DNA from 2 places in the Streptomyces sp. NBC_01006 genome. Region 2 is predicted to be linked to the other one. Evidence: riboswitches for the same ligand, from Rfam matches in the RefSeq annotation. Region 2 holds a riboswitch; the other holds the start of a gene.

Region 1 (14,303 bases), 4.0 Mb from region 2:
GGAAAAGGGGCTTCGGCAACCGGACAAAACGACTCCGTAGCCGAGGGGCCCGAGGGCGGTGAGGAAGCCGAACGGGCACGGCGCCGCGCGGTACGCCGACGCCGCAAGGTCCGGCTGAAGGCCGCCGAGCTGGGACGCTCCCGGGGCGGGCTGACCACCAAGGTGCACCTCGCGACCGACCGGCGCTGCCGCCCACTGTCCATCATCCTCACCCCCGGACAGGCCGCGGACAGTCCGCGGTTCATCCCGGTCCTGGAGAAAATCAAGGTGCGTGTTCCGATGGGCCGCCCCAGGACCCGGCCGGACGCCGTAGCCGGAGACAAGGCGTACTCCTCCCGCGCCAACCGCGCCCACCTGCGAAGACGCAACATCAAGGCGGTGATCCCGGAGAAGGCCGACCAGGCAGCCAACCGCAAGAAGCGGGGCTCACAGGGCGGCCGCCCGGTCTCCCACGATGCCGAGCTCTACAAAGACCGGAACACCGTCGAGCGTGCCATCAACAAGTTCAAGGAATGGCGGGGGCTGGCCACCCGCTACGACAAGACACCTGAGAGCTATCTCGCCGGACTCCACCTGCGAGGATCCATCCTTTGGCTACGCAGCCTCCCTGGCACCCCGTGATCCGAACTCAGAACAGGCCCTAGTCGGAGGGACGGACCGGCACCAACCCGGCCCGGCTGGTCGCACGTTCAAGGACGGCTGCCCCTTCAACGACCGCGACGCGACCTGGGCGGCTGGTGTGCGCGGCCGCGCCGGGCCGGTACGCGTGCACGCAGGACTGGTTCGGCAACGGGGACCCGGCGGTACCCGTCCAGCCCTCGCCCCCACTCCTAACCGCACACGTTGCGGTGTGCGACGTCCAGCACGAACCGCTCGGGCGCGTGCAGCTTGAAGGTGCTGACGGAGGGCTTGGCGCCGAAGGCGGCGCCGAAGGTCACGTACCCCTCGAAGTCGCCGGTCAGGGCGAGGCCCTTCAGCTGCGGCAGGTGGATCTTGACCAGCTTCGGGCCGTGATACGTGCTGTTGCCCGCGCGGTCGTGTGCCGCGGCGGGATGCAGCCGGATCTCCAGGAAGTACTTCCCGGCCAGCGGTACGGGTGCGCCGGACCCGTCGTGGACCAGCCGGGGGACGCGGGTGACGGTGGCCTGGGGAACGTATCCCCGCAGGTCGATGACGATGCGGTCGTACGTGCAGTGCCCGCCCCAGCGGGCGTTCACGACGAGCGGCGTGGGCGTGGGCCGGACGGCGGCCGAGGCCGGCGCGGCGAGGGTGATCCCGGCGGTGAGCAGCGCACCTGTGGCGAGGGCCACGAGCTGTCGGCGGCGGAGGTGGTTCATGACGTCCCCCTGGTTCTGAGGAGGCGGGGACCGGTGTCACTGCTGAGGACACTTCCGGCAGGCTCATGGTTCCACTCAAACCGGACTAAATTAAAAGGAAACGTCCTCAATGCTGACTTATCGGGGCAGGAGGGTGCTGAGCTCGGCGTCGAGGTCGTAGTGGCGCCGCTCCTCGCCCCGTGGCACCAGAGCGACCAGCCGCCGGCACAGCGCCCGTACGTCCTTCGCCCGGGCGGACACCACGCAGCTCTGCGCGCCGTTGCTGAAGGCGAGGAAGACCCGCGGCTCCCCGCCCTGCCACCGCGGCCACACCTGGATGTCCCCCTCGCCCGTCGCGCAGGTCTCCCCGTCGAGCAGCAGGTCCCGGGAGAAGACCCAGTGCGCCAGGTGCATCCCGGCGCCCCGGAAGTCGAGCGCCAGCTCGTAGGGCCGGTCGCGGCGGTAGGTGAAGGCCCCGCACACCGGCACGGGCTCGGGCGAGGCCTCCAGCCGGAGCGGGAGGACGCGGTACTCGATGCCGTCCATGCGCTGCGCCTCTCTGTCGTGTCCCGGCCGGGGGGCATGCGGCCCTCGCGGGCCCCTCCGGGCAAGCTAGCCCACCCCGCGGCCGCCCCCGTGGGTCGAAGGTCCCGACCCCGGGGGCCGCTGGGCCCGTCTTCTCACAGGAACGGGGCGGGAACGCGAAGGGGCCCGCCCTCCGGGGGGAGGGCGGGCCGCCGCGTCACCGGTCCGTTACGGGACGGGGTTGAACAGGAAGGAGTCGTTGGACTGCCCGATGGCGGTGAAGCCGGAGCCGTTGGCCTGGGCGCCGTTGCTCTGGTTGGAGGCCCCGGAGCCCGTGGCGATCTGCTGGGTGGTGGAGGAGTTGCCGACGTTGCTGCCGGCGACCCCGCTGCCGAGGATCTCGCCGACGGCGGCGTTGGACGAGACGCCCGCACCGGCTCCGTTGTCGGCCTGGGCCGTGCCCGCGAAGAGTGCGACGGCGAAGGGGAGCGCTGCGACAGCCGCCAGGCCCGCAAACCTCGGTTGGCCTGCGAATTCACCGTGTTGGGGAACGCCGGAGGGGCCCGGCGCAGCGCGCCGGGCCCCTCCTTCGTCATGCGTGCCGGATCAGAGGGTCAGCATTCGATGACGTTGACCGCCAGGCCGCCGCGGGCGGTCTCCTTGTACTTGATCTTCATGTCGGCGCCGGTCTCCTTCATGGTCTTGATGACCTTGTCGAGGGAGACCTTGTGGGTGCCGTCGCCGCGCATGGCCATCTTGGCCGCGGTGACGGCCTTGACCGCCGCCATGCCGTTGCGCTCGATGCAGGGGATCTGGACGAGGCCGCCGACCGGGTCGCAGGTCAGGCCCAGGTTGTGCTCCATGCCGATCTCGGCCGCGTTCTCCACCTGCTCCGGGGTGCCGCCCAGGACCTCGGCGAGGGCGCCCGCCGCCATCGAGCAGGCCGAGCCGACCTCGCCCTGGCAGCCGACCTCGGCGCCGGAGATCGAGGCGTTCTCCTTGAAGAGCAGGCCGATCGCACCGGCCGCCAGCAGGAAGTCGACCACGCCTTCCTCGTCGGCGCCCGGCACGAAGTTCACGTAGTAGTGCAGGACCGCCGGGATGATGCCCGCGGCTCCGTTCGTCGGAGCGGTGACCACCCGGCCGCCGGCCGCGTTCTCCTCGTTCACGGCCATCGCGTAGAGGGTGATCCACTCCATCGACAGCGCCTGCGGGTCGCCCTCGGAGCGGAGCTTGCGGGCGGTGTTCGCGGCCCGGCGCCGGACCTTCAGGCCGCCCGGCAGGATGCCCTCGCGCGACATGCCGCGCCCGACGCACGCCTGCATGACCCGCCAGATCTCCAGCAGGCCCTCGCGGATCTCCTCCTCGGTGCGCCAGGCCTTCTCGTTCTCCAGCATCATCGCGGAGATCGACAGGCCGCTCTCCCGGGCCATGCGCAGCATCTCGTCGCCGCTGCGGAAGGGGTACTTCAGCACCGTGTCGTCGAGCTTGATCCGGTCCTCGCCGACCGCGTCCTCGTCCACCACGAAGCCGCCGCCCACCGAGTAGTACGTCTTCTCCAGCAGCGGGGCGCCCGCGGCGTCGTACGCGAAGAGCGTCATGCCGTTCGCGTGGTACGGCAAGGACCGGCGGCGGTGCAGGATCAGCTGGCTCGGCTCGTCGAAGGCGATCTCGTGCGCGGCCCCTATCTCGGTGCCGAGCAGGCGCAGGCGGCCCGTCTTGCGGATGCGCTCCACCTCGTCGTCGGCCGTCTCCACGTTCACCGAGCGGGGGGAGTGGCCCTCCAGGCCCAGCAGCACCGCCTTGGGCGTGCCGTGGCCGTGGCCGGTCGCGCCGAGGGAGCCGTACAGCTCGGCCCGGACCGCCGCGGTCTGGGCGAGTACGCCGTCCTTCTTCAGCCGGGTCACGAACATGCGGGCGGCCCGCATCGGGCCGACCGTGTGGGAGGAGGAGGGGCCGATGCCGATGGAGAAGAGATCGAAGACGGAGATGGCCACGGTGGCGGACTCCCTTGTCTGCTCGTGGGGTGGGAGGGGGCAGGAGAGGTGGTGCGGGTGGTTCGGGAGCTTCGCGAGGGGTGATTGTTCGGATTTTGTCCGACAGCTGAGCTTAACGTGGCGAAGTGAACGGCTTGTCTGCCGGACCGGGTGCGCGAGGTTGCGGTTAGGCGTGGGTCAGGTCACGTTCCCGCTCCACGACGGCGTCTGCGTACGGCTGCGGTCATGAGAAAGGCCCGGCCCTGTGGAAAACAGGGCCGGGCCCTTCCAGGCCGGCGCCTAGAGCGTCGGGTACAGCGGGAACTTCGCGGCGAGCGCGGAGACGCGCGCCTTGAGGTCCTCGCTGTCGTACGCGGGCTTCAGCGCCTGCGCGATGATCTCGGCGACCTCGGTGAAGGCCTCGGCGTCGAAACCGCGGGTGGCCAGCGCCGGCGTACCGATCCGCAGACCCGAGGTGACCATCGGCGGCCGCGGGTCGTTCGGGATCGCGTTGCGGTTGACCGTGATGCCGACCTCGTGGAGGCGGTCCTCGGCCTGCTGGCCGTCCAGCTCGGAGTTGCGCAGGTCGACCAGGACCAGGTGCACGTCGGTGCCACCGGTGAGGACGTCCACGCCCACGGCCTTGACGTCGTCCTGGACCAGACGGGCGGCGAGGATCTTCGCACCCTCCAGGGTGCGCTCCTGGCGCTCCTTGAACTCGGGCGAGGCCGCCACCTTGAAGGAGACCGCCTTGGCCGCGATCACGTGCTCCAGCGGGCCGCCCTGCTGACCGGGGAAGACCGCGGAGTTGATCTTCTTGGCCAGCTCCTGCGTCGACAGGATGACACCGCCGCGCGGACCGCCGAGGGTCTTGTGCGTGGTGGTGGTCACGACGTGGGCGTGCGGCACCGGGTTCGGGTGCAGGCCCGCGGCCACCAGGCCGGCGAAGTGCGCCATGTCGACCATCAGGTACGCGCCGACCTCGTCCGCGATGCGGCGGAAGGCGGCGAAGTCCAGCTGGCGCGGGTAGGCGGACCAGCCGGCGACGATCAGCTGCGGCTTGGACTCCTTGGCGAGGCGCTCGACCTCGGCCATGTCGACCCGGCCGGTCTCGTCGACGTGGTACGGGACCACGTTGTAGAGCTTGCCGGAGAAGTTGATCTTCATGCCGTGGGTCAGGTGACCGCCGTGGGCCAGGTTCAGGCCCATGATCGTGTCGCCCGGCTTCAGCAGCGCGAACATCGCGGCGGCGTTCGCCTGCGCACCGGAGTGCGGCTGGACGTTCGCGGCCTCGGCGCCGAACAGCTCCTTGATGCGGTCGATCGCGATCTGCTCGACCACGTCGACGTGCTCGCAGCCGCCGTAGTAACGGCGGCCCGGGTAGCCCTCGGCGTACTTGTTGGTCAGGACCGAGCCCTGGGCCTCCATGACGGCGACCGGAGCGAAGTTCTCCGACGCGATCATTTCCAGGGTGGACTGCTGGCGGGCGAGCTCGGCGTCGACGGCGGCGGCGACGTCCGGGTCGAGCTCGTGGAGGGGGGTGTTCAGAACAGACATCAGGATCCCCTGTGGTCAGTTGCCGGCGGTGAGCGTGGCGTACTCCTCGGCGGAGAGCAGGTCGGCCGGCTCCTCCGCGATACGCACCTTGAACAGCCAGCCGCCCTCGAACGGAGCGGTGTTCACGAGCGCCGGGTCGTCCACGACGTCCTGGTTGGACTCGACGACCTCGCCGGTGACGGGGGAGTACAGGTCGCTGACGGACTTGGTCGACTCCAGCTCGCCGCAGGTCTCGCCCGCGGTCACCGTGTCGCCGACCTCGGGGAGCTGGGCGTAGACGACGTCACCGAGCGCGTTGGCCGCGAACTCCGTGATGCCGACCGTCGCGACGCCGTCCTCGGCGTCCGACAGCCACTCGTGCTCCTTGCTGTAACGCAGCTGCTGGGGGTTGCTCATGACCTGATTCTCCTGGATGCGGGGGAGTGCGAACGAACAGTGGTCTTGCGGATCGAGACGGCCGGTACGGGGCCGGGGACGGCGCCCGTACGGGACCGCCGCGGCACCGGTACGGCGTACGGGAGTTACTTCTGCCGCTTGTAGAACGGCAGGGCCACGACCTCGTACGGCTCATGCGTACCGCGAATGTCCACGCCGACGCCGGAGGTGCCGGGCGCGGCGTGCGCCGCGTCCACGTAAGCCATCGCGATCGGCTTGCCCAGCGTCGGGGACGGGGCGCCCGAGGTGATCTCGCCGATGACCTGGCCGTCGGCGACGACGGGGAACCCGGCGCGCGGGACACGGCGGCCCTCGGCGATCAGGCCGACGAGCTTGCGGGGCGGGTTCGTCGCGGCGCGCTCGGCGGCGGCCTCCAGGGCGGCGCGGCCCACGAACTCGCCCTCCTTCTCGAACTTCACGACCCGGCCCAGCCCCGCGTCGAACGGGGTCAGGGAGGTGGTCAGCTCGTGCCCGTACAGCGGCATGCCCGCCTCCAGGCGCAGCGTGTCGCGGCAGGACAGGCCGGCCGGCACCAGGCCGACGCCCTCGCCGGCCTTGGTCAGCGCCTGCCACAGCTCGACGGCGTGCTCGGGGGCGACGAACAGCTCGAAGCCGTCCTCGCCCGTGTAGCCCGTACGCGCGATCAGCGCGGGCACGCCCGCGACCGTGCCCGGCAGGCCGGCGTAGTACTTCAGCCCGTCCAGGTCGGCGTCGGTGAGGGAGGCGAGGATGCCGGGGGACTCCGGGCCCTGCACGGCGATCAGCGCGTACGCGTCACGGTCGTCGCGGACCTCGGTGTCGAAGCCGGCGGCGCGCTCGGTCAGGGCGTCCAGGACGACCTGGGCGTTGGAGGCGTTCGCGACGACCATGTACTCGGTCTCGCCCAGGCGGTAGACGATCAGGTCGTCGACGATCCCGCCGTCTTCCTGGCAGATGTGCGTGTAGCGGGCGCGGCCGACGCCGACCGTGGAGATGTTGCCGACCAGCGCGTAGTCCAGGGCCTTGACGGCCTCCGGGCCGGTCAGCGTGATCTCGCCCATGTGGGAGAGGTCGAAGAGGCCGGCCTTGGTCCGGACGGCGTTGTGCTCGTCGCGCTCACTGCCGTACCGCAGGGGCATGTCCCAGCCCGCGAAATCGGTCATGGTCGCACCGAGCGAACGGTGCAGCGCGTCGAGGGCGGTCAGGCGGGGGGCAGTGCTCATGGGTGTGGCTCCCGGGTCCCAGGGCATGACATGACGAGGACGTTCCTCCCCATCTGTCATCGGAACCTGAGAGGTTCGCCGAGAGTTCCCGGTCGGACCCGGGGAACTTCGACTTGCACCTTGGGTGGAGCGCACGCGGATGCCGTCGCGGTGGACGGCGGCGCGGCTCGCTTTTCAGATCTGCCTCATCCACGCGGTACGGGGCCTGAGAGATTCAAGGGAGGTACTTGCTCCTTCGGCGCCCGGGCACCGCCTCACAGGCGTGCCGGGACTCTCCCGCGCGGATTCAAGCGGCCGGTATGCAGTTGGTCCAGATGGCGCACATCATTGCACGCCGTCCGGGCGATCGGGGGTGCGGGCCCGAAAGAACGTGCGGACGGACGTACGGCAGGACGTACGGAGGGACGTCCCGGGGGACGGGTGCGGCCGGGATGCGCCGACCGGAACCGGGGGTGCCGGATTACCGTCTCTTTACACTCAGTGGGCATGGGGCCCCTGCGGGGCCCGATTGGGGGAGGCGATCACTGTGCGGAGATTCGGAGTGCTGGCGTTGACCGGGACGGGATCCGTGGACGCGGCGGCGACGGCGACGGTGCGGCGGGCGTGCGCCGAGGGCGCTCCCGTACGCGACCTGCGCGGCCGGGGCGCGCACGGCCCGCAGTGGCTCGGCTTCACGGAAGGGGACATCGTCGTGGTGTCCGGCCTGCCGGGCGGCGGCAAGAGCACGCTGATCAAGCGGGCCGCCGAGGACGGCGGCATCGACTCCCAGGACGTGCGCGAGCGCTGGGAGCGCCGGATGCCGAGGGCGCTGCCGTACGCGGTGTACCGGCCGCTGGTCCGCTTCGCCCACTACTGGGGGCTCTGGCGGACCCTGCGCTCCGGCGCCTCGGCGGTGGTCCACGACTGCGGAACGCAGACGTGGGTCCGCAGCCTGCTGGCCGCGGCCGCGCGGCGCCGGGGCCGGGCCCTGCACCTGCTGCTGCTGGACACCAGCCCGGAGGAGGCGCTGGCCGGGCAGGCGGCGCGGGGGCGCGGGGTGTCGGCGTACGCCTTCGCCCGCCACCGGGGAGCGGTGGCCCGGCTGCTGCGCGACGCGGAATCGGGCCGCCTCCCGGCGGGCTGCACCTCGGCGGTGCTCCTGGACCGCGGCTCGGCGGCCCGCGTGACCCGCATAGCGTTCCGGCGGCCGTAGGGACCGCGGAGCGCCGGGGGCCGGCCGGTCGGGGCCCCCGCCGGCGGTGTCGGTCCGAGCCGTTAACCTCGGGCCGACAGCGTGGGGCGAAACAGCGGAGGCGTACATGCAGGGCGGCGGCTGGCCGGACAACGAGCTGGAGCAGGTGCTCGGGGCGGCGCTCGGGCAGGCGGACGCCGGTGCCCGGATCGTCGAGGTGCTCGGCCGCAGCCGGCTCTGGGTGCCGCTGCCCGCCGGTGGCGGCCCGGACGCGGCCGGCGGCCTCACGCTGCCCACCATGGAGATCAACGGGGCGCCGTACGTCCCCGTGTACAGCTCCGAGGCCCAGTTCCGCGCCTGCGCCGGCCCCGCCATGGACTTCGCCGTGGCCCCCGCCGTCGAGTTCGCCCGCGGTCTGCCCCCGCAGCTCGGCATCGCCGTGAACCCCGAGGGCGCCGTCGGCGTCCCGCTGCCCCCGCCCGCCGTCGCGGAGCTCTGCCGCACCGGCCGGACCCCCCTCGACGGCCCCGCCACCGGCGGCCGCGTCCGGCTCTACGAGCCCGACTGGCAGCAGGACCCGGTGGACTTCCTGGCCGCCGCCGCCGAGGAGTTCCGCGCCACCGGCGTGGTCGCCGCCGCCCACCGCTGCCTGGCCAGCGTCGAGGGCGGGGCACCGGAGCTCTACATCGGTGTCCGGCTGCTGGGATGGGAGCCCGAGATGCGGAATGCCCCGATGGACGCCCTCGGCCGGGTCCTGGCCCGCGTGACGCCGCCCTGGCCCGTGCAGTTGATCCTCCTCGACGCCGCGCAGGACCCGGTGGTCGACTTCATCGCCGAGCGCGTACGCCCCTTCTACCTCGCCTAGCGCCGCTTAAGCTGGGTGCCGATACGGGTGGACGGGCGGACGAAGAGGGGTACCGGGTGAGTGCGTCAGGCACGGCCGCGGCCGGGCAGGTCGAGCACATGATGCGCCAGGTGACGCCCGGGCGCTTCGAGAGCTACGAGTCGCTTCTGCACGCCCTCGCCGAGGGCCGCCTGTGGATGCTGCTGTGGCAGGGGCAGCCGGGCTCCCCGGACGCCCAGTACGGCGGCATGGAGGTCGAGGGGCTCGGGTACGCGCCCTGCGTGACCTCCCCCCAGGAGCTGGCCGCCAGCGGCTGGAACCGGGGCTACGAGGTGGTCACCGGCCGGGACGTCTCCCGAGCCCTCTACCCGGACCGCTGGGGCCTGTGGCTCAACCCGCACGTCCAGGGCGGCGGCCTCGGCATCCCCTGGGCCGACCTGCGCCGCATCGCCACCGGGCTCGACCGGATGCCGGCCGGCCCGCTGCGGCTGTCCGAGCCCGCCCTGGAGCTCCCGCAGTTCTACGGGCTGCTGACCCAGCACGCGCACCGCACCCCCGCCGTGCGCTCGCTGCGCCGCGCCTGGGTGCAGCCCTCGCTGGGCTCGCCGTACCTCGCGGTGGGGCTCGACCTGTACGACGCCTCCGCGCCCGCGCTGGAATCCGTACGGGAGATGATGCGCCAGTCGGTCGGCGCGGTGCCCGAGGGCGTGCCGGTGTGCACGGTGGCGCTGGCGGACGAGCACGACCCCGTCGCGATGTGGCTGCGCGCCCAGACGCGCCCCTTCTACGACCGCGAGGGCCAGGCGCCCGTCTACTGACCGGGCTCCGGTCCACTGGCCAGGTCCCGGTCCACTGACCGGGACGGCCGTATCGAGCCAACCGAGGCCGCGGGGAACGACCGTTCCCCGCGGCCTTCGACTTGTCCGGATTTCGTCGGCCTTGTGGGCCCAAAAGGCATGCTCCTACCGCGAGTTGGGCGCCATGTCCGATTGTGTACCGAACGGACGGTCTTGATCCGCTCAGGCGAGAGCGAAGTCCGGATAACGGGAACCCGACCCTCACATCACGGTTGCGCATCCATTCATCTGCGGGTCTGGCGGCTGATCGCAGCGCCGATGAAGACTCCCCACCCAAGAGCCGGTCAGTCCTCCAAGACCCGGTTCGGCAACTGATTTTTTTCTTGTCGCTCCGCACGGCACTTCCCGCAATTCCTGCACCTCACACGCGTCCTGCGTGTCACCACGCACTCCGAGCGCCACTCCGCACCAACGCCGCCACAGCGGCGGGCATGGGCCGGCAACCCGTCGGCCGAGAGGGGTCCCCACCACGATGACGGCACCACTGCACGACACGAGCGCGGAATCACCCGCACCCGTGTCCGTAGCCGACGTCCCAGCCAAGGCCATCGAAGGCCGCTCGCCCGGCCGCATCGCCTGGATGCGGCTCAAGCGCGACAAGGTCGCGCTGACCGGCGGCGTGGTCGTGATCTTCCTGATCCTGGTGGCGGTCTTCGCACCGCAGATCGTGAGCCTGCTGGGCCACCCGCCCAACGAGTTCCACGAGGACCTGATCGACCCGGACCTCGGTACACCGCTCGGTTCCTTCGGCGGCATGAGCTCCGACTTCCTGCTCGGCGTCGAACCCACCAACGGCCGCGACGTGTTCAGCCGGATCGTCTACGGCGCCCGCATCTCGCTGGTCGTCGCGTTCCTGTCGGCGTTCGTCTCGGTCACCATAGGCAGCCTGCTCGGCGCGCTCGCCGGGTTCATCGGCGGCTGGGTCGACGGCATCATCAGCCGCGTGATGGACCTGCTGCTGGCCTTCCCGCAGCTGCTGTTCACCATCGCCCTGGTCTCCGTCGTCCCCAACTCCCTCTGGGGGTTCTCGGGTTCGGGCGTCCGGATGGGCGTACTGATCGTCGTGATCGGCTTCTTCGGCTGGCCCTACATCGGCCGTATCGTGCGCGGTCAGACGATCTCCCTGCGGGAGCGCGAGTACGTCGAGGCGGCGCGCAGCCTCGGCGCCGGGCGCGGCTACATCCTCATCAAGGAACTGCTGCCCAACCTGGTCGCGCCGATCCTCGTCTACTCGACGCTGCTCATTCCGACCAACATCCTGACGGAGGCGGCCCTCAGCTTCCTCGGCGCCGGCGTCAAACCGCCCACCGCCTCCTGGGGAAAGATGCTGTCCGACGCCATCCCCATCTACCAGGACGACCCCGCGTACATGGTGGTCCCCGGTATCACGATCTTCATCACCGTCCTGGCGTTCAACCTCTTCGGGGACGGGCTGCGCGACGCACTCGACCCCAAGGGCAGCTGAACCGCTTCAACGATTCACCCACCAATGGAGGTTGGACCAACGTGATCCGCAGAAAGCAGGCATTCGCGATCACCGCCGTGATCGCCGCCCTGTCCCTGACCGCCGCGTGCGGTGGCAGTGACAGCGGCAAGAAGACCGAGGGCAAGGGCGGCGCCGCCTTCAACGCCGCCACCACCGGCATGGTGAACCCCTCGGACGCCAAGGGCGGGGAGCTCAAGCTCTGGTCGCCGCAGGACGTCGACTACCTCGACCCGGCGCGTGCCTACTACGGCTTCGTGTGGGACATCCAGCGCCTCTACGTGCGCCAGCTGCTCGCGTACGACAGCAAGCCGGGCAAGGACGGCAGCAAGCTCGTCCCGGACCTCGCCGAAGGCCTGCCGGTCCTGAGCAACGAGGGCAAGACGTACACCCTCAAGATCAAGGACGGCGTGAAGTTCGAGGACGGCACGCCGATCACCTCGAAGGACTTCAAGTACGGCATCGAGCGCGTCTTCGCGCAGGACGTGCTGTCCGGCGGCCCGACCTACCTGATCGACATCCTCGACCAGGGCCAGAAGTACCCCGGCCCGTACAAGGACACCGACCCGGGCAAGATGGGTCTGAAGTCCGTCGAGACGCCGGACGACAAGACGATCGTCTTCAACCTGGCGAGCGCCAACTCCGACTTCAGCTACCTGCTGGCCATGCCGTCCTCCTCGCCGGTCCCGGCGGCCAAGGACACGGGCGCCACGTACACCAACAAGCCGGTCTCCACCGGCCCGTACAAGGTCGAGAGCTTCACCGCGAGCAAGGGCGCGACCTTCGTCCGCAACGAGAACTGGGACCCGAAGACCGACACGATCCGCAAGGGTCTGCCGGACAAGGTCTCCTTCACGGTGACCACCAACCCGGACGACATGGACGCGCGCCTGCTGTCGGGCGACATCGACCTCGCCATCGACGGCACGGGCATGCAGCAGGCCGGCAAGAACAAGGTCCTCAAGGACGAGAAGCTGAAGCAGAACGCGGACAACCCGTTCACGGGTTACATCCGCTACTTCGCCTTCCCGACCACGGTCGCGCCGTTCGACAACATCGAGTGCCGCAAGGCCGTCATCCTCGCGGCCGACCCGAAGTCCCTGCAGACCGCCCGCGGCGGCCCGACCAGCGGTGACCTCGGCGCGAACATGCTGCCGCCCGGCATCCCCGGTGCCGACAAGGGCTACGACCCCTTCGGCCTGACCAAGGGCGAGCCGCAGGAGGCCAAGGCCAAGGAGGCCCTCAAGGCCTGTGGCAAGCCGGACGGGTTCGAGACCACCATCGCGGTGCGCAACAACCGCGCCCCCGAGGTGAAGACGGCCGAGTCCCTGCAGGCCTCGCTCGCCAAGGTCGGCATCAAGGTCACCATCGACCAGTACGACGGCAAGCTCTCCTCCTCCGTGATCGGTTCGCCCGAGAACGTGAAGAAGAAGAACTACGGCATCATCGTGATGGGCTGGGGCGCCGACTACAACTCCGGCTCGGGCTTCCTCCAGCCGCTCGTCGACGGATCGTTCATCCAGCCCAACGGCAACAACAACTACACGATGATCAACGACCCGGAGATCAACCAGCTCTTCAAGACGGCCGCCGCCGCCGCGACTCCGGAAGCCGCCGCCCCGTTCTACACGGACATCAACAAGAAGGTCATGGAGAAGGCGCTCTACCTTCCCATCAACTTCGACAAGGCCTTCGTCTACCACAACCCGCGTCTGACGAACGTCTACTTCAACGACTCCATGGGCAAGATCGACCTCGCCACGGTCGGTATCGCCGCCAAGTAAACCGACCGGCACGAGTCGTCGAGTCGTCACGTAACAACAGGCAAGTGCCTTCACCGCACATGCGCTAGTCCGAAGGGCAGGTGAAGGCCGCAGGCGGCGGCTGTCGTCCCCACGAGGGGCGGCAGCCGCCCGCCCCGGGCGGCCGACTGCAGTGCTCGTCTACCTCATACGGCGGCTGTTCAACGTCGTCGCCACGCTGCTGGTGGTCTCCGTGGTCACCTTCGGCATCTTCTTCGCGGTCCCCAAGATCACAGGCAGCGATCCGGCCCTGATGTACGCCGGCCGCGAGACCAACGAGACCGCCCTGGCGGGCATCCGCGTGAAGATGGGCTTCGACAAGCCCATCTCCGAGCAGTACCTGACCTTCGTCAAGGGCATCTTCGTCGGCCGTGACTACGACGGCGGCACCGATGTCACCCACTGCGCCGCCCCCTGCTTCGGATACTCCTTCAAGACCGAGGCGCCCGTCTGGGAGACCATGGTCGACCGCATGCCGGTCACCCTCTCGCTCGCCCTCGGCGCGGCGGTCATCTGGGTGATCGCCGGTGTGGCCACCGGCGTGGTCTCGGCGCTCAAACGCCGGACCGCCATCGACCGCACGGTGATGGTCGGCGCGCTCGCCGGCGTCTCCCTGCCGATCTTCTTCACCGGCATGGTGGCCCCCGCGATCTTCGTCTACGGCCTCGGCTGGCTGGACGTGTCCAACTACAGACCACTCACCGAGGATCCGGTGGCCTGGCTCAACTCCATGATCCTGCCCTGGGTGACCCTGGCCTTCCTCTTCGCCGCCACCTACGCCCGCATCACCCGCGCCACGATGCTGGACGTGCTCGGCGAGGACTACATCCGCACCGCCCGCGCCAAGGGGCTCAAGGAGGGCGTGGTCATCCGCAAGCACGCCCTGCGTTCCACCCTCACCCCGATCGTCACGATGTTCGGCCTGGACCTCGGCGGACTCCTCGGCGGCGCGGTGCTCACCGAGACGACCTTCAACTTCCAGGGTCTGGGGACGGCGGCCGTGGCCGCCATCGGCCAGGGCGACCTGCCCGTGATCATGGGCGTCACCCTGCTCGCCGCGCTCTTCGTGGTGATGGCCAACCTGATCGTGGACCTGCTGTACGCCGTCATCGACCCGCGCGTGAGGCTGACGTGA
Region 2 (14,303 bases):
CCGTCGGTGCATGCGCCTCCGAATCGTCGACGCCTTCACCGACCGTCCCTTCCGCGGCAACCCCGCCGGAGTCGTCCTCCTCGACGGCGAGTTCCCCCCGGACGCCTGGCTTCAGCAGGTCGCCGCCGAGGTCAACCTCTCCGAGACCGCCTTCGCCCGTCCGCTGCCGCCCGGCGGGGACGCCGACTGGTCCCTGCGCTGGTTCACCCCCACCGCCGAGGTCGACATGTGCGGCCACGCCACGCTGGCCACGGCGCACGTGATCACGACGAGCGGGCTGGCCACGGGGCTGATCCGGTTCTCCGCGCGGTGCGGCATCCTCACCGCCGAGACCGCCGGGACCGCCGCCGGGACCGCCGAGGGCGGCGCGATCACCATGGACTTCCCGACGTCCTCGCTCACACCGGTGGAAGCGGACCCCGCCGTACGGATCGCCCTCGGCGCGGAGATCAGGTCCGTCCACGACACGTCCGAGCACATCGGCGACCTGCTCGTCGAGCTGGCGGACGAGCGGGCCGTACGGGAGCTCACCCCCGACCTCACAGCCCTGCGCGGCCACGCCCGCCGCGGGGTCATCGTCACCGCGGCCGCCGAGGACCCCTCCCGCGGGTACGACTTCGTCTCCCGCGGCTTCTTCCCGGCCTTCGGGATCGACGAGGACCCGGTCACCGGCAGCGCCCACACCGCGCTCGCCCCGTTCTGGGCCGCCCGGCTGGGCCGTACCTCACTCGTCGGCCTCCAGGGCGGGGCGCGCACCGGACGCGTCGCCGTCCGGCTGGCCGGCGACCGTACGCTCCTGACCGGCAACGCGGTCACCGTCATCGACGGCGAACTGCTCGCCCGCCCCTGACGGACGGAAGCCCACACCCACACCCACGCCCACGCCCACGCCCACGCCTACGGCGTCGGCAGCCAGCCCACCTTGCCCGCGAGCAGCGCGTACCCGCCGAAGGCCACGATGTCGAGCAGCGCGTGCGCGACGACGAGCGGCCCCACCCGGCCCCAGCGGCGGTAGGCCAGCACGAAGACGACGCCCATCACCATGTTGCCGAGGAAGCCGCCGATGCCCTGGTAGAGGTGGTACGAGCCGCGCAGCACCGCGCTGGCCAGCAGCGCGGCCATCGGCGACCAGCCCAGCTGGTCGAGCCGGCGCAGCAGATAGGCCAGCACGATGACCTCCTCCACCACCGCGTTCTGCAGGGCGGAGAGGATCAGCACGGGGAACTTCCACCACACGTCGGGCAGCGCCTCCGGCACCACCGTGAGGTTGAACCCGCTCGCCCGCGCCGCCAGGTAGAAAGCCAGCCCCGCGCTCCCGATCCCGGCCGCGACCAGGGCTCCGCGCCCCAGGTCCCAGCCGGGCCGGGTGCGGTCGAAGCCCAGCACCCGCAGCCCCGGCGCGCCCTCCCGGGTCAGCAGGTGGGCGACCAGCAGCACCGGCACCAGCGCGGTGCCGATGCCGAACAGCTGCCAGGCCAGGTCCAGCCACGGCCGGCCGGGGGCGTACGAACTGTTGAGCGTGGCGGCCTGGTCCTTGAGGCCGCCGGGCTTGGTCAGCGAGCCGATGAAGCTGATCAGCGAGGAGCAGGCGCTCGCCCCCAGCGACAGCGCCAGCACGAGCAGCGTCTCGGTGCGCAGGACCCCCCGCCCGTCCTCGTGCAACGCCTTGACCACCGGTTCCGGCTCCGCCCGCACGTCCGACTCCCGTCCCGCCGTTCCGCCTCGTCCACCCCATACTGCCTCTTCGGCAGGGGAAGGGGATCACCGGACCCGGAACGCGGGCGGCGGCGGTGCCGTGGCCGGCCCGGCGAGCCGGGCCCGCACGGGTTCGGCGCCGGTTCGGCAGCGGTTCAGCGCCGCGCCGGCACCGCGGCGCTCACCTCCTCGTCCGCCAGCCCGACCGGCCACGTGTGCACGGGGTCGCCCTTGTGCATCAGCTCGCTGTAGCGCCGGGTGATGGCGGCCAGCGCCTCGTCCCGTCCCATCCCGGACGCGAGCGCCCGGTGGTAGGTGTCCACCTGCCAGGTCGCCCCGTTGACCCGCCGCTGGCAGCGCTCCTCGATGATGCCGAGGTAGTGGTCGCGGTCGGCGGGCTCGATGCCCCACGCGTCCAGCCCGGCCGCAGCCATCGGCAGCAGCTCGTCCAGGACCAGGCGTACGGCGGACACCCCGGCCAGGCCTCCGCCCCGGCCCCGGCGCGGCCAGCGCAGCCGCGCGTCGATGCCGTACCGGCAGGCCGCGTCGAAGTTGGCCTCCGCCTCGGCGAACGGCAGCCGCGTCCACACCGGCCGCTGCTCGTCGGCGAGGGTCCGCACGAGCCCGTAGTAGAAAGCCGCGTTCGCCACCACGTCGGCGACCGTCGGCCCGGCCGGCAGCACCCGGTTCTCCACCCGCAGGTGCGGCATCCCGTCGGCGACCCCGTACACGGGCCGGTTCCACCGGTAGACCGTGCCGTTGTGCAGGACCAGCTCCTGCAGGCTCGGCACCCCGCCCTCGGCGAGCACGCGCAGCGGCTCCTCCTCGTCGCAGATGGGCAGCAGGGCCGGGAAGTACCGGACGTTCTCGGCGAAGAGCTCGTACGCCGACTCCACCCAGCGCTCCCCGAACCAGGTCCGCGGCCGCACCCCCTGGGCCTGCAGCTCGGGCGGCCGGGTGTCGGTGGCCTGCGTGAAGAGCGGCGGCCGCGACTCCCGCCACAGCTCGCGCCCGAACAGGAACGGCGAGTTGGCACCGACGGCTATCTGTACGGCGGTCACCGCCTGCGCCGCGTTCCACACGTCGGCGAACCGGCCCGGCGTCACCTGAAGATGCAGCTGCACGGAGGTGCAGGCGGCCTCCGGGACGATCGACCCGGTGCTCCAGGTGAGCCGCTCGACCCCGTCGATGTCGAGCAGGAAGTCCTCGCCTCGCATCATCAGGATCTGCTCGTTCAGCAGCGAGTAGCGGTCCACCGCGGAGAGGTTGGCGGTGACCAGGTCGGAGCGGGTGATCGTCGGCAGGATGCCGATCATCACCACCCCGGCGTCTATCTCCGCTGCCTGCCGGTGGGCGTAGCCGAGCCCCGCGCTCAGTTCCTCGGCGAGCTGGTCGAAAACCCGCCCGCCGAGCCGGTGCGGAAGTACGTTCACCTCCAGGTTGAACATTCCGAGCTCGGTCTGGAAATCCTGGCTCGCTATCCGCTCCAGAACCTGCGCATTCACCATTCTCGGCAACCCGTCGGAACCCGCCAGATTCAGCTCGATCTCCAGCCCCATCATGTTCTTGGGACGATCGAACCTCTTCTCCGCCAGAAGCCGCTCCAGCCCCTCCAGGCACTCGTGGAGCTTCCTCCGATACTTCTGCCGATCGGACAGGTCGAATCCGCCCGCCACGACCTTCTCCCCCATCGGAGCGTCCCTCCTCGATTGCGCCCGGCCCATGCCACCCAGGCGCGTGTGTACGGTCGATGATGCCCCGGAGGCGAGATCGCTAACGCAGCGGGGGCGTGCGTGGCGGGGAGCGCGCGCCGGTTTGGCCGAAGGGCGCTATGGCACATTCACTTGGCAAGACGTCGTATGCAAATTCCGCATGGGTTTTGCCGGTTCCGGATAATGGACGCTTTCCAGCCGAGCCCCCGTCCGGTAACCTCCGAGGTCAGCGCGGATTGTTCGCGTGCAACCGGCATGAAAGCCATGTCAGCGGGACCGGTAAGCGCCTTGTCGGCAATAGGCGGGACAGCTAGCCGAAACACTGCGTGAACACATGTCGTATAAACTCCGCAAACGAGGCAGAGAGTTGGCGCGCGGCCATTGCCCCTCAGCCCCCCTCTGGCCCCAGAATGCGACAGCGCCGTCCGCACCTGCCCCGTTCCACAGGTCTCCCAAGTGAGAGGCGACCCACCATGCCGCTGCATGTCCCTCCGGCTCCCGCGCCCGCCCTGCGCAGCGTCCTCGCGGCACTCGGTTCCCCCACCGCCGTCCACGAGGCGCACACTCCGGCCCTGCGCGCGCTGCAGGGCCCGATGACCGCCGAACTGCCGCTGCCCGTCCACGTCCTGGACCGGCTGAACATCTCCCAGCTGGCAGCGGGGGGCCGCCCGCCCCGCACCCGGCTGACCGCCTGGCGGTTCCTGATCCGCAGCGGCGACCGCTACGTCGCGGCCGCGGACACCCGGCTGACACCGGACGGCTGGGTCTTCTCCCATTTCTTCGAGGGTCCCTACGTCGCGGCCACCGAACGCGCCCTGCGCCAGGCGGAATCGCTCGGCAAGAGCTACCAGCCGCGACTGCTGTCCGTACCGGAGCTGTACATGCTGACGCTGTGGCTGCACGGGGCGGTCGGCGCCGACGCCTCCGCCGGGCTGCCCGCCGCCGCGGATCTGCTGGTGCCGCTGGCTCCGGCCCCGCCCGGCATCGCCCCGTACCGGCCGCACCCGGTGTCCGAACTGCTGCCCGTGATGACGCACCGGCTCACTCCGCCGAGCCCGCCGGTCCCGCCGTCGCTGGCCGCGCCGGCCGCCTGAGGGGGTTCCGGGCCGCGGTGCGGCGGGTCTGAGCAGGTGCGTTCCCTGCCGGTGGTCCGTACGACCCATTCGGCCTAGCCCAGTCGGGCCACCCCCGAACCATCCGAAATGACAGGGGAGTTGACCTGAACCGCCCGCACGAGTGATGCGTCATCAATCTATGAGGACAGCTGCCGGGAAATCCCTGCGGACGCAACTCCGGAGGGCAACACTGGGACCCTGACCAAACCAAGACGTTGATACGGGGGGCGGCCATGAACAAAGCTTCGAGCCGCAGCACACAGACCACATCGCAGCGAAAGAACGCATCCATGTGCCAGCACCAGCCAGCGTGCCCGTCAGCCGACTCCGCCGACCGGGAGGCCGCCAAGCCGTTGGCCAACCACCCGGAACAGGGCTGGAGCCTGCTGTGCAACGGCGTCCTGCTCTTCGAGGACACCGGTGAGCTGCTGCCGGACGGCCAGATCATCGCCCCGCACCGCCCGCTCGCGGCGGCGCACGTGATGAAAGCGGCCTGACCGGCGGCAGCACGGAACGAACGGGAAGCGCGCGGAAGAGTACGACGAAGGGGCCGGCCCGGGAATCATTCTCCCGGACCGACCCCTTCGTCATGCCGTCATGTCATACGGACATGTCAGGTCGCTCCACGGGCGCGGCGCCCCGCGGATCAGTTGTCGTACTCGTCCAGCGGCGGGCAGGAGCAGACCAGGTTGCGGTCGCCGAAGGCACCGTCGATGCGGCGCACCGGCGGCCAGTACTTCTCCGCAGCCGTGACCCCACCGGGGAAGACGGCCTCGTCGCGGCTGTACGGGTGGTTCCACTCGCCGCCGAGCGCCGCCGCCGTGTGCGGGGAGTTGGCCAGCGGGTTGTCGTCCACCGGCCACTCGCCGCCCGCGACCCGGTCGATCTCGCCGCGGATGGCGATCATCGCGTCGCAGAAGCGGTCGATCTCGGCGAGGTCCTCGGACTCCGTCGGCTCGATCATCAGCGTGCCGGCCACCGGGAAGGACATGGTCGGCGCGTGGAAGCCGTAGTCGATGAGGCGCTTGGCGATGTCGTCGACGCTGACGCCCGTCGCCTTCGACAGCGGGCGCAGGTCGATGATGCACTCGTGCGCGACCAGGTTGCCCGGGCCGGTGTAGAGCACCGGGTAGTGCGGCTCCAGGCGCTTGGCGATGTAGTTCGCGCCGAGCACCGCCACCTGGGTGGCGCGCTTGAGGCCCTCGCCGCCCATGAGGCGCACGTACGACCAGGAGATCGGCAGGATGCCGGCCGAGCCCCACGGCGCCGCCGAGATCGGGCCGACGCCCGTCTCCGGGCCCGCGGTCGGCTGGAGCGGGTGGTTCGGCAGGTACGGGGCCAGGTGCGCCCGGACACCGACCGGGCCGACGCCCGGGCCGCCGCCGCCGTGCGGGATGCAGAAGGTCTTGTGCAGGTTCAGGTGCGAGACGTCGCCGCCGAAGTGACCCGGCTTGGCCAGGCCCACCAGGGCGTTGAGGTTGGCGCCGTCCACGTAGACCTGACCGCCGGCCTCGTGCACCTGGGCGCAGATGTCGGCGACGTGCTCCTCGAACACACCGTGCGTCGAGGGGTACGTGATCATCAGCACGGAGAGCTCGTCGCGGTACTGCTCGATCTTGGCGCGCAGGTCGGCCGCGTCCACCTCGCCGTCGTCGGCGGTCTTGACGACGACGACCTTCATGCCGGCCATCACGGCGCTGGCGGCGTTGGTGCCGTGCGCGGAGGACGGGATGAGGCAGACGGTGCGCTGCTCGTCGCCGTTCGCCCGGTGGTAGGCGCGGACGGCCAGCAGGCCGGCGAGCTCACCCTGGGAGCCGGCGTTCGGCTGGATGGAGACCTTGTCGTAGCCGGTGACCTCGCAGAGACGTTCCTCCAGCTCGGTGATGAGCGTGAGGTACCCCTCGGCCTGCTCGACCGGGGCGAACGGGTGCATCTGGCCGAATTCGGGCCAGGTGACCGACTCCATCTCGGTGGTCGCGTTGAGCTTCATGGTGCAGGAGCCCAGCGGGATCATGCCGCGGTCCAGCGCGTAGTCCTTGTCCGCCAGCTTGCGCAGGTAGCGCAGCATCGCGGTCTCGCTGCGGTGCTGGTGGAACACCGGGTGCGCCAGGTAGTCGTCCGAGCGCAGCAGGGCCTCGGGCAGCGCGTCGGCCGTGGTCTCGTCCAGCGCCTCGATGTCGGCGCTCACGCCGAAGGCGGCCCAGACCGCCTCGATGCCGGCGCGCAGCGTCGTCTCGTCGCAGGAGACGGAGACGTGGTCGGCGTCGACCTGGAACAGGTTGACCCCGCCCTCGCGGGCGGCGGCGACGACCTCGGCGGCCTTGCCGGGCACCCGGGCGGTGAGGGTGTCGAAGTACGAGCCGTGCACCAGCTCGACGCCGCCGGCCTTGAGACCGGCCGCGAGCAGGGCCGCGTAGCGGTGCGTCCGGCGGGCGATCGTACGCAGGCCGTCCGGGCCGTGGTAGACGGCGTACATGCCGGCCATGACGGCGAGCAGCACCTGCGCGGTGCAGATGTTGCTGGTGGCCTTCTCGCGGCGGATGTGCTGCTCGCGGGTCTGCAGGGCCAGGCGGTACGCCTTGTTGCCGTCCGCGTCCACGGAGACGCCGACGAGGCGGCCCGGCAGCGAGCGGGCGTGCTTGTCCTGGACGGCCATGTAGCCGGCGTGCGGGCCGCCGAAGCCCATCGGGACGCCGAAGCGCTGGGTGGTGCCGACGGCGATGTCCGCGCCGAGCGCGCCCGGGGAGGTCAGCAGGGTCAGCGCGAGCAGGTCGGCCGAGACGGCGACGATCGCCCCGAGGCCGTGCGCCTGGTCGATGACCGGCTTGATGTCCCGTACGGCACCGGAGGCGCCCGGGTACTGGACGAGCACACCGTAGACGCCGCGCTCGGCGACCTCGGCCGGGATGCCCTCGGACAGGTCGGCGACGACGATCTCGACGCCGATCGGCTCGGCGCGGGTCTCGATCACGGCGATCGTCTGCGGCAGCGCGTCGGCGTCGACGAGGAAGATGTTGCCCTTGGACTTGCCGACGCGGCGGGCCAGCGTCATGGCCTCGGCGGCCGCGGTGCCCTCGTCGAGCAGGGAGGCACCGGAGGTCGGCAGGCCGGTGAGGTCGGCGACGACGGTCTGGAAGTTGAGGAGCGCCTCCAGGCGGCCCTGCGAGATCTCGGGCTGGTAGGGCGTGTACGCCGTGTACCAGGCCGGATTCTCCATCACGTTGCGCAGGATCACCGGCGGGGTGAAGGTCCCGTAGTAGCCGAGACCGATCATCGGGGTGAGGACCTGGTTGCGGTCGGCGAGCGAGCGGAGCTCGGCCAGCACCTCGGCCTCGGTTCGCGCCTCGGGCAGGTTCAGCGCCTCGGCGCTCTTGATCACATCCGGTACCGCGGCGGCGGTCAGTTCGTCCAGCGAGCCGTAGCCCACGTGGGCGAGCATCTTCGCCTGCGCCTCGGCATCCGGGCCGATGTGGCGCTGCTCGAAGGGGATGCCTCGCTCCAGCTGGGAGAGCGGAATGCGGTTGGCGGTCATGTACGGAGGCCTCCTGGGTCGTACGACCTGCGAGGGGCACCACGGCGCGGGCACCCGGACGGCCTCCCCCTCTGTCATCTCAACCTGAGAGCTTCACCGGAGTCGCGGGGGTGGCCCGCGGATTCCGGCTTTCACCGTCGGTGAGGAGGGGAACCGGCACTGTGCGCCCGGTACCCGCCCCTGCTTTCCAGAGTGGCCTCGTCACGTGCGGTACGTATGCCTGAGAGATTCCGGGGAGGATTTGCTCCTTCGGCGCCTCCGTCGTACTCACTCGGAGGACTCTCCCGCACAGGGTCAACAGCCATCACCCAGCCTACCAGCGAGGTTCTGGGCCCTGCCTCGAGTGGCCCGCACTCCGGAAATGCCCTTCTGTAGTCATTACGGAGGAGTTGCGACCATATGGAGGGACCGTGCAGACCGACATCGATCCGCGCAGCCTGATCGGCCGCAAGGCGTTCGACCGCAACGGAACCAAGATCGGCACCGTCGACGAGGTCTACCTCGACGACGCCACGGGCGTGCCCGAATGGGCCGCCGTCCGGACGGGCCTGTTCAGCCGGGACGCGTTCGTCCCGCTGGAGCCGAGCGAGGTCGTCGACGACACCCTGCGGGTCCCCTTCGAGCGCTCCCTCATCAAGGACGCCCCGGACTTCGGCGTCGGCCGCCACCTCTCCCCCGAACAGGAACTCCAGCTCTACCACCACTACGGACTGGACGTCTCCCTCCCGTCGGACATCCAGCGCGACTTCGGGCACCTGGCGAACGGCGAGGACACCCCTTAGGTCGCGTCCGCCCCTGCCTCCCCTACGAGGGGCAATGGATCGGAGGGCTCCAGCTCGGGGTCCTCCACCCGGAAGGTACGCACCCGGCCCGGCGCCGATCCGGGCTGCTCGAACCGCACGGTCACCCTCCCGACCCCACTGCCCTGCACCCATCCGGGCCCGTACACGGCGTGCAGTACGTCGCCACCGGCCGCCCAGCGCCGCTCGGGGGCGGGCTCCGGCTCCCCGGACGCCCCTGACGGCTCCGCACCCCGCGGGGCCTCTCCTGGCCCTCCAGGCGCTCCCGGCGCCCCTGTCTCCGGGGCACCGTCGGGCTCGGCGGCCCCGCCCTCCGCAGCCGCATCGGCGGCTTCCTGCGCGGCAGCCTCCGCGGCTGCCTTCGCCTCCGCCGCCATGGACTGCGCGAACAGGTCCTCCTGCGTGTAGTCCGCGAGGCCCGTCACGCCCACCCCCAGCAGCCGGACTCCGCCCGTGGTGTCCACCGCCTCCAGCAGCCGCGCCGCGGCCTCCCGCACCACCGCCGGGTCGTCGGTGGGCCCCCGCAGCGTCTCGGAGCGCGTCAGGGTCGAGAAGTCGTAGCGCCGCACCTTCAGCACGATCGTGCGCCCCGAGTGCCCCGATCCCCGCAGCCGCTGCACGCACCGGTCGGCGAGCCGCTGCACCTCGGTCCTGATCCGCACCCGGTCGTGCAGGTCCACGTCGAAGGTGTCCTCCACCGACACGGACTTCGCGTCGCGCTCGGCGACCACCGGCCGGTCGTCCAGCCCCAGCGCCATCCGGTACAGCCCGACCCCGTGCGAGCGCCCGACCATCCGGACCAGCTCGTCCTCGCCGGCCTCGGCGAGCTCCCCGACCGTGGTGATCCCCGCGCGCCGCAGGTGCTCCCCCGTGACGGGCCCCACCCCGGGCAGGGTCCGTACCGACATCGGGGCGAGCAGCTCCCGCTCGGTCCCCGGCTCGATCAGCAGCAGCCCGGCCGGCTTGGCCTCCTCGGACGCCACCTTGGCCAGCATCTTGGACCCCGCCAGCCCCACGGAGCCGCTCAGCCCGGTCGCGGCCCGGATGTCCGCCCGCAGCCGCTCCCCCGTCTCCCGGGCGCTCTTCGAGTCGAAGGCGGTCCCGCCCGCCTCCAGGTCCACGAAGGCCTCGTCCAGGCTGAGGGGCTCCACCAGCGGGGACAGCTCCCGCAGCAGCCCCATGACCACCTCGCTGACCGCCTGGTACAGCCGGAAGCGGGGGATCAGGTACGCGCCGTTCGGGCAGAGCCGGCGCGCCTGGGCCATCGGCATCGCAGAATGCACCCCGAAGCGCCGGGCCTCGTAGGACGCGGTGGCGACCACCCCGCGCGGTCCGAGCCCGCCGACGATCACGGCCTTCCCGCGCAGGCTCGGCTTCGACGCCTGCTCCACGGAGGCGTAGAAGGCGTCCATGTCCAGATGCAGGATGGTCGGCGCGGCTCTCACAGCCCCGATGCTGCCTCATGCCACTGACATTCGGCCGGGGCCGGGCCCGGCGTCTTCGGCCCGCGCCGGGGCGGGCTCAGCCGGCCCGGTTGCGCCGCGCCGCCAGCTCGTCCGTCGGGTTGTGGCCGACCACCGTCTCGCCGGTGTCGACCCGCTCGCCGTGCAGCTGCGACAGCGCGTTCTCCACGTCGCTCCAGACCACGCCCACGGCGATGCCGAAGATGCCCTGCCCGCCCTGGAGCAGGCTCACGACCTGGTCCGGCGAGGTGCACTCGTACACGGTGGCGCCGTCGCTCATCAGCGTCATGCGCTCCAGGTCCGAGAAACCGCGGTCGCGCAGGTGCTGGACGGCGGTCCGGATGTTCTGCAGCGCCACCCCGGTGTCCAGGAAGCGCTTGACGATCTTCAGGACGACGACGTCCCGGAAGCTGTAGAGGCGCTGGGTCCCGGAGCCGTACGCGGGGCGCACCGTGGGCTCCACCAGCCCGGTGCGCGCCCAGTAGTCCAGCTGGCGGTACGTGATGCCCGCCGCGGCGCACGCGGTCGGTCCCCGGTAGCCCACCTGCTCGGGCGCCGCGTCCGCGCCCACCGGTGCGACCTGCGCGCCGTCCGGCTGACGGCGCGCGGAACCGGCCGCACTGCCGTGGAGCGGGTACGGCCCACCGTCACTCCGCACGGGGATGCCCCCGGTCGTACCGTCGCCCGTGACTCTCACGCCGACCCTCCGTCCTTGACCTGCCCCCTCGAAGGTAGGCAGTCACCAGGGGTGCGTCAACGATCGCCACACTCGGCACGCCGAGTGATAATCACCCTGAGAGTGGTTTCCCGTGTCCTATGCCGGGGAAGGGCTAACCGAATGGGCTGACGCCCCCCGGGGACACGCGGCGCGGACGGCGCGGCCGACGGCTCACTGCGGTCCGGTACCGAAGTCCTCCGGGGAGATCTGGTCGAGGAACTCGCGGAACTTCTCCACCTCGTCCTCCTGCTCGTCCGGAATGGCGATTCCGGCGTCGTCCAGCACGCCGTCGCTCCCGTAGATCGGCGTTCCGGTGCGCAGGGCCAGCGCTATGGCGTCGGAAGGCCGCGCGCTCACCTCGACCCCGCTGGCGAAGACAAGCTCCGCGTAGAAGACGCCCTCCCGCAGATCCGTGATCCGGACCTCGGTGAGCTCCTCGCCGATCGCCTCCAGCACGTCCTTGAACAGGTCGTGCGTCAGCGGCCGGGCAGGGGCCATGCCCTGCTGCGCGAAGGCAATGGCGGTCGCCTCCCCTGGTCCGATCCAGATGGGGAGGTACCGGTCGCCTCCCACTTCACGCAGGAGCACGATCGGTTGGTTGGAGGGCATTTCCACCCGGACACCCACAACGTCGAGCTCGTTCACACAGCAACCCTAGGACCTGCCCGGCAGGTTTGGGTAGTCGGGCCCCCTCGGGGATCCCCGAGGTCAGTGCAGACGGACCCCGAGCGCGGTCTGCACCAAGGCCTCGTGGAGCCGTACGGACAGCCCCGCGAGCTCCTTCAGAGTGGCCTCGGCATGCGCCCTGGTCTGCGGGTTGCGGTGCCGCCGAAGGGGTGCCACGACCTGCTCCACCAGACCCGCCTCGCGGTCCGCGGCGGCCTTCATGGCCCTCAGGTGGCGCGGCTCCAGCCCGAACCGGCCCAGATCCGCCACCAGCCGGGCCACGGTGACCGTCTCGGCGTCGAATCCACCGCCGGGGGCCTCGCCGATCAGCCCGTACGACTCCCACTCGGCGAGCTGCGCCTCGTCCACCTCGGCCGCGGCGAGCAGCTCGGCGCGCCCCACCCGGGCCGCGGCGGCCCGCTCCCGGCCCACTTCGCCGTAGACGGCGGAAGGGCTCGCGGGATCGACGGAATCCCCGTGCGCCGTGGGCGCGGGGATACGGATCTGCTCGCCGCGGGCGAGCGCGTCCAGCTGCTCGCGGATGACCTTCAACGGCAGGTAGTGGTCGCGCTGCAGCCTCAGGATGCGGGCCAGCCGCTCGACGTCCTCGGTGCTGAACTTGCGGTATCCGGAAGGTGTGCGCCGGGGCTCGACGAGCCCCTCCGCCTCCAGGAAGCGGATCTTCGAGATCGTGACTTCGGGGAACTCGTCACGCAGCAGCGTGAGCACCGTGCCGATGCTCACCAGCCGCCCGGCGGAGCCGGCGCTTCCGGCGGTGCCGCTCTTCGGGGCACCGCCGGCCGGGATACGCAGCATGGGACCTTCCCTCTGGGGGTGACCCCCGGACGGAGTCCGGAGGTGGGGATCCCCCCAGGCGGAGCCCAGGGGGTGGTCAGACGCCCCGCAGGCTCGCGTAGAAGACCATCCGGTACTTGCCGATCTGCACCTCGTCGCCGTTGTGCAGGGCGACCGAGTCGATCGGCTCACGGTTGACGTACGTGCCGTTGAGGCTGCCCACGTCGGCGACGGTGAAGCCGCCGTCCTGGCTCCTGCGGAACTCGACATGCCGCCGGGAGACCGTGACGTCGTCCAGGAAGATGTCGCTCTGCGGGTGCCGGCCCGCCGTGGTCAGCTCACCGTCCAAGAGGAAGCGGCTGCCGGAGTTGGGTCCGCGCCGCACGATGAGCAGAGCGGAACCCGGAGGCAGGGCTTCCACCGCGGCCTGGGCCTCGGGGGACAGCGAGGACGACACGTGCTGTTGTCCCGACACCTCGGCCTCGTAGGCCTCAAGGCCCGAGATCGAGATGGTGGACGTGGTCTCCGAGGCACGCTCCGGCGTCAGACCCGCCCGCAGCGGCGCGCCGCAGTTGGAGCAGAACCGGCTGGCCGCATCGCTGCGGTGTCCGCACCTGCTGCAAACCTGCTCGGCCGACATGGACGGCTCCTCGCGCCGCGGCTGCCCCGCGGAGGCATTGGTGGCATACGGGTCGGGGGTAAACCCTCCACCCGAACTTGAGGTTGATGGTTCACCGAAACCTATGCGTCCGGAACCGGCAGGGTCAACAGACGACGCGCCCGGCGCGCCCGAAACATCCCCCGCGCCGGCGACCTCGTCACGGAAGAGCGGCCGGCCGCCCTGCCCTTCCACCTCTCCCTGCCCCGCGCGGTGCTTGGCCGCACCGCTTTCCTCGCGGTTCTTCTTGCCGAACAACTTCTCAAACAACTTCACGGGCGATTCCCCTTGAACGAAACAGACCCGCCCGTGGGGCAGGACGAACTCCGAATGCACACACCTGCCGACCCGGACATTCTCACAACGTCCGTAACCACCAGACAGTTTCCACCACGCGGCACGACTTCAGTGCGCCGACCCCCCGCAGGCATCAGCCCGCGTGAGCCCGTCCGCGCTCTGCTCCGCGTCACGACGTTGACGACCGAGCGTAGTCAGGCTGCTTCGCAGCCCGCAAGGCATCCACAACGATCTTCGCCGACCGTGTGACAGCGACGTTGGCCTGTTCCTTCTCCAGCGTCTGCACGACACCGCCGGGAATGTTCAGGGCGGGCTCCAGATCCTGCGGCTTGCCGATCACCTTGAACTCATAAGGCTGTGTGATTTTCTTACCGTCGATCCCGATCCCGCCGCCCTCGTCCGAGAAGAACGAGCTCGCCACGATGCGCACCCCGTTGACCTGGATCGCCTCGGCCCCGGCCGCCCGCAGCTCCTGGAGGGTGTCCAGCAGCTGGTCCGACTGCACCTGCCCCCTGGGATCGGTGATCTTCAACGTGATGCCCGGTCCCTGCGCCGCCACCGTACCGGCCAGGATCCCCAGTTGGCGTTCCTTCTCGATCGTCTGGCGACGGGCCTCCTCGGCCTGGTTCGAGCTGCTCTCCAGCTCCTTGCGCTGGTCCTCCAGCCGCTGCTTCTCGTCCTCCAGGCGCTTGGTCCGCCCGTCGAGCTCATCGAGGATCCGTACGAGGTCCTCCTGACGGGCCCCGCGCAGCGCGCTGGAGTCGCTGTTCGAGCGCACCTGGATGGCCAGGCCCAGCCCGAGGACGAACAGGAGCAGCGCGACGATCAGTTGGGCCCGGCTCACGCGCGGCG

Evidence for each region. A riboswitch is a leader RNA that binds a small molecule or an ion and turns the genes downstream of it on or off. The one in region 2 is predicted to bind glycine.
Region 1: another riboswitch for glycine. It lies ahead of gcvT (glycine cleavage system aminomethyltransferase GcvT); the one in region 2 lies ahead of gcvP (aminomethyl-transferring glycine dehydrogenase).

Annotation. Positions count from the first base shown of each region.
Region 1 covers NZ_CP108700.1:5,712,943-5,727,245, forward strand. The annotation lists partial or broken gene OG509_RS26300 (IS5 family transposase) at 1-621, shown strand, start outside; gene OG509_RS26305 (hypothetical protein) at 831-1,337, opposite strand; gene OG509_RS26310 (SsgA family sporulation/cell division regulator) at 1,455-1,862, opposite strand; gene OG509_RS26315 (hypothetical protein) at 2,070-2,348, opposite strand; gene OG509_RS26320 (L-serine ammonia-lyase) at 2,456-3,838, opposite strand; gene glyA (serine hydroxymethyltransferase) at 4,118-5,374, opposite strand; gene gcvH (glycine cleavage system protein GcvH) at 5,390-5,770, opposite strand; gene gcvT (glycine cleavage system aminomethyltransferase GcvT) at 5,896-7,011, opposite strand; glycine riboswitch at 7,196-7,300, opposite strand; gene OG509_RS26340 (AAA family ATPase) at 7,556-8,203, shown strand; gene OG509_RS26345 (enhanced serine sensitivity protein SseB) at 8,310-9,047, shown strand; gene OG509_RS26350 (enhanced serine sensitivity protein SseB C-terminal domain-containing protein) at 9,104-9,844, shown strand; gene OG509_RS26355 (ABC transporter permease) at 10,356-11,348, shown strand; gene OG509_RS26360 (ABC transporter substrate-binding protein) at 11,390-13,150, shown strand; gene OG509_RS26365 (ABC transporter permease) at 13,302-14,303, shown strand.
Region 2 covers NZ_CP108700.1:1,695,937-1,710,239, forward strand. The annotation lists gene OG509_RS07620 (PhzF family phenazine biosynthesis protein) at 11-850, shown strand; gene OG509_RS07625 (CPBP family intramembrane glutamic endopeptidase) at 898-1,695, opposite strand; gene OG509_RS07630 (glutamate-cysteine ligase family protein) at 1,851-3,386, opposite strand; gene OG509_RS07635 (hypothetical protein) at 3,881-4,501, shown strand; gene OG509_RS07640 (DUF5999 family protein) at 4,813-5,019, shown strand; gene gcvP (aminomethyl-transferring glycine dehydrogenase) at 5,169-8,054, opposite strand; glycine riboswitch at 8,253-8,351, opposite strand; gene OG509_RS07650 (PRC-barrel domain-containing protein) at 8,465-8,836, shown strand; gene OG509_RS07655 (DNA polymerase IV) at 8,833-10,299, opposite strand; gene OG509_RS07660 (MerR family transcriptional regulator) at 10,376-11,014, opposite strand; gene OG509_RS07665 (bifunctional nuclease family protein) at 11,207-11,680, opposite strand; gene OG509_RS07670 (MerR family transcriptional regulator) at 11,744-12,517, opposite strand; gene OG509_RS07675 (FHA domain-containing protein) at 12,594-13,490, opposite strand; gene OG509_RS07680 (DUF881 domain-containing protein) at 13,621-14,303, opposite strand, start outside.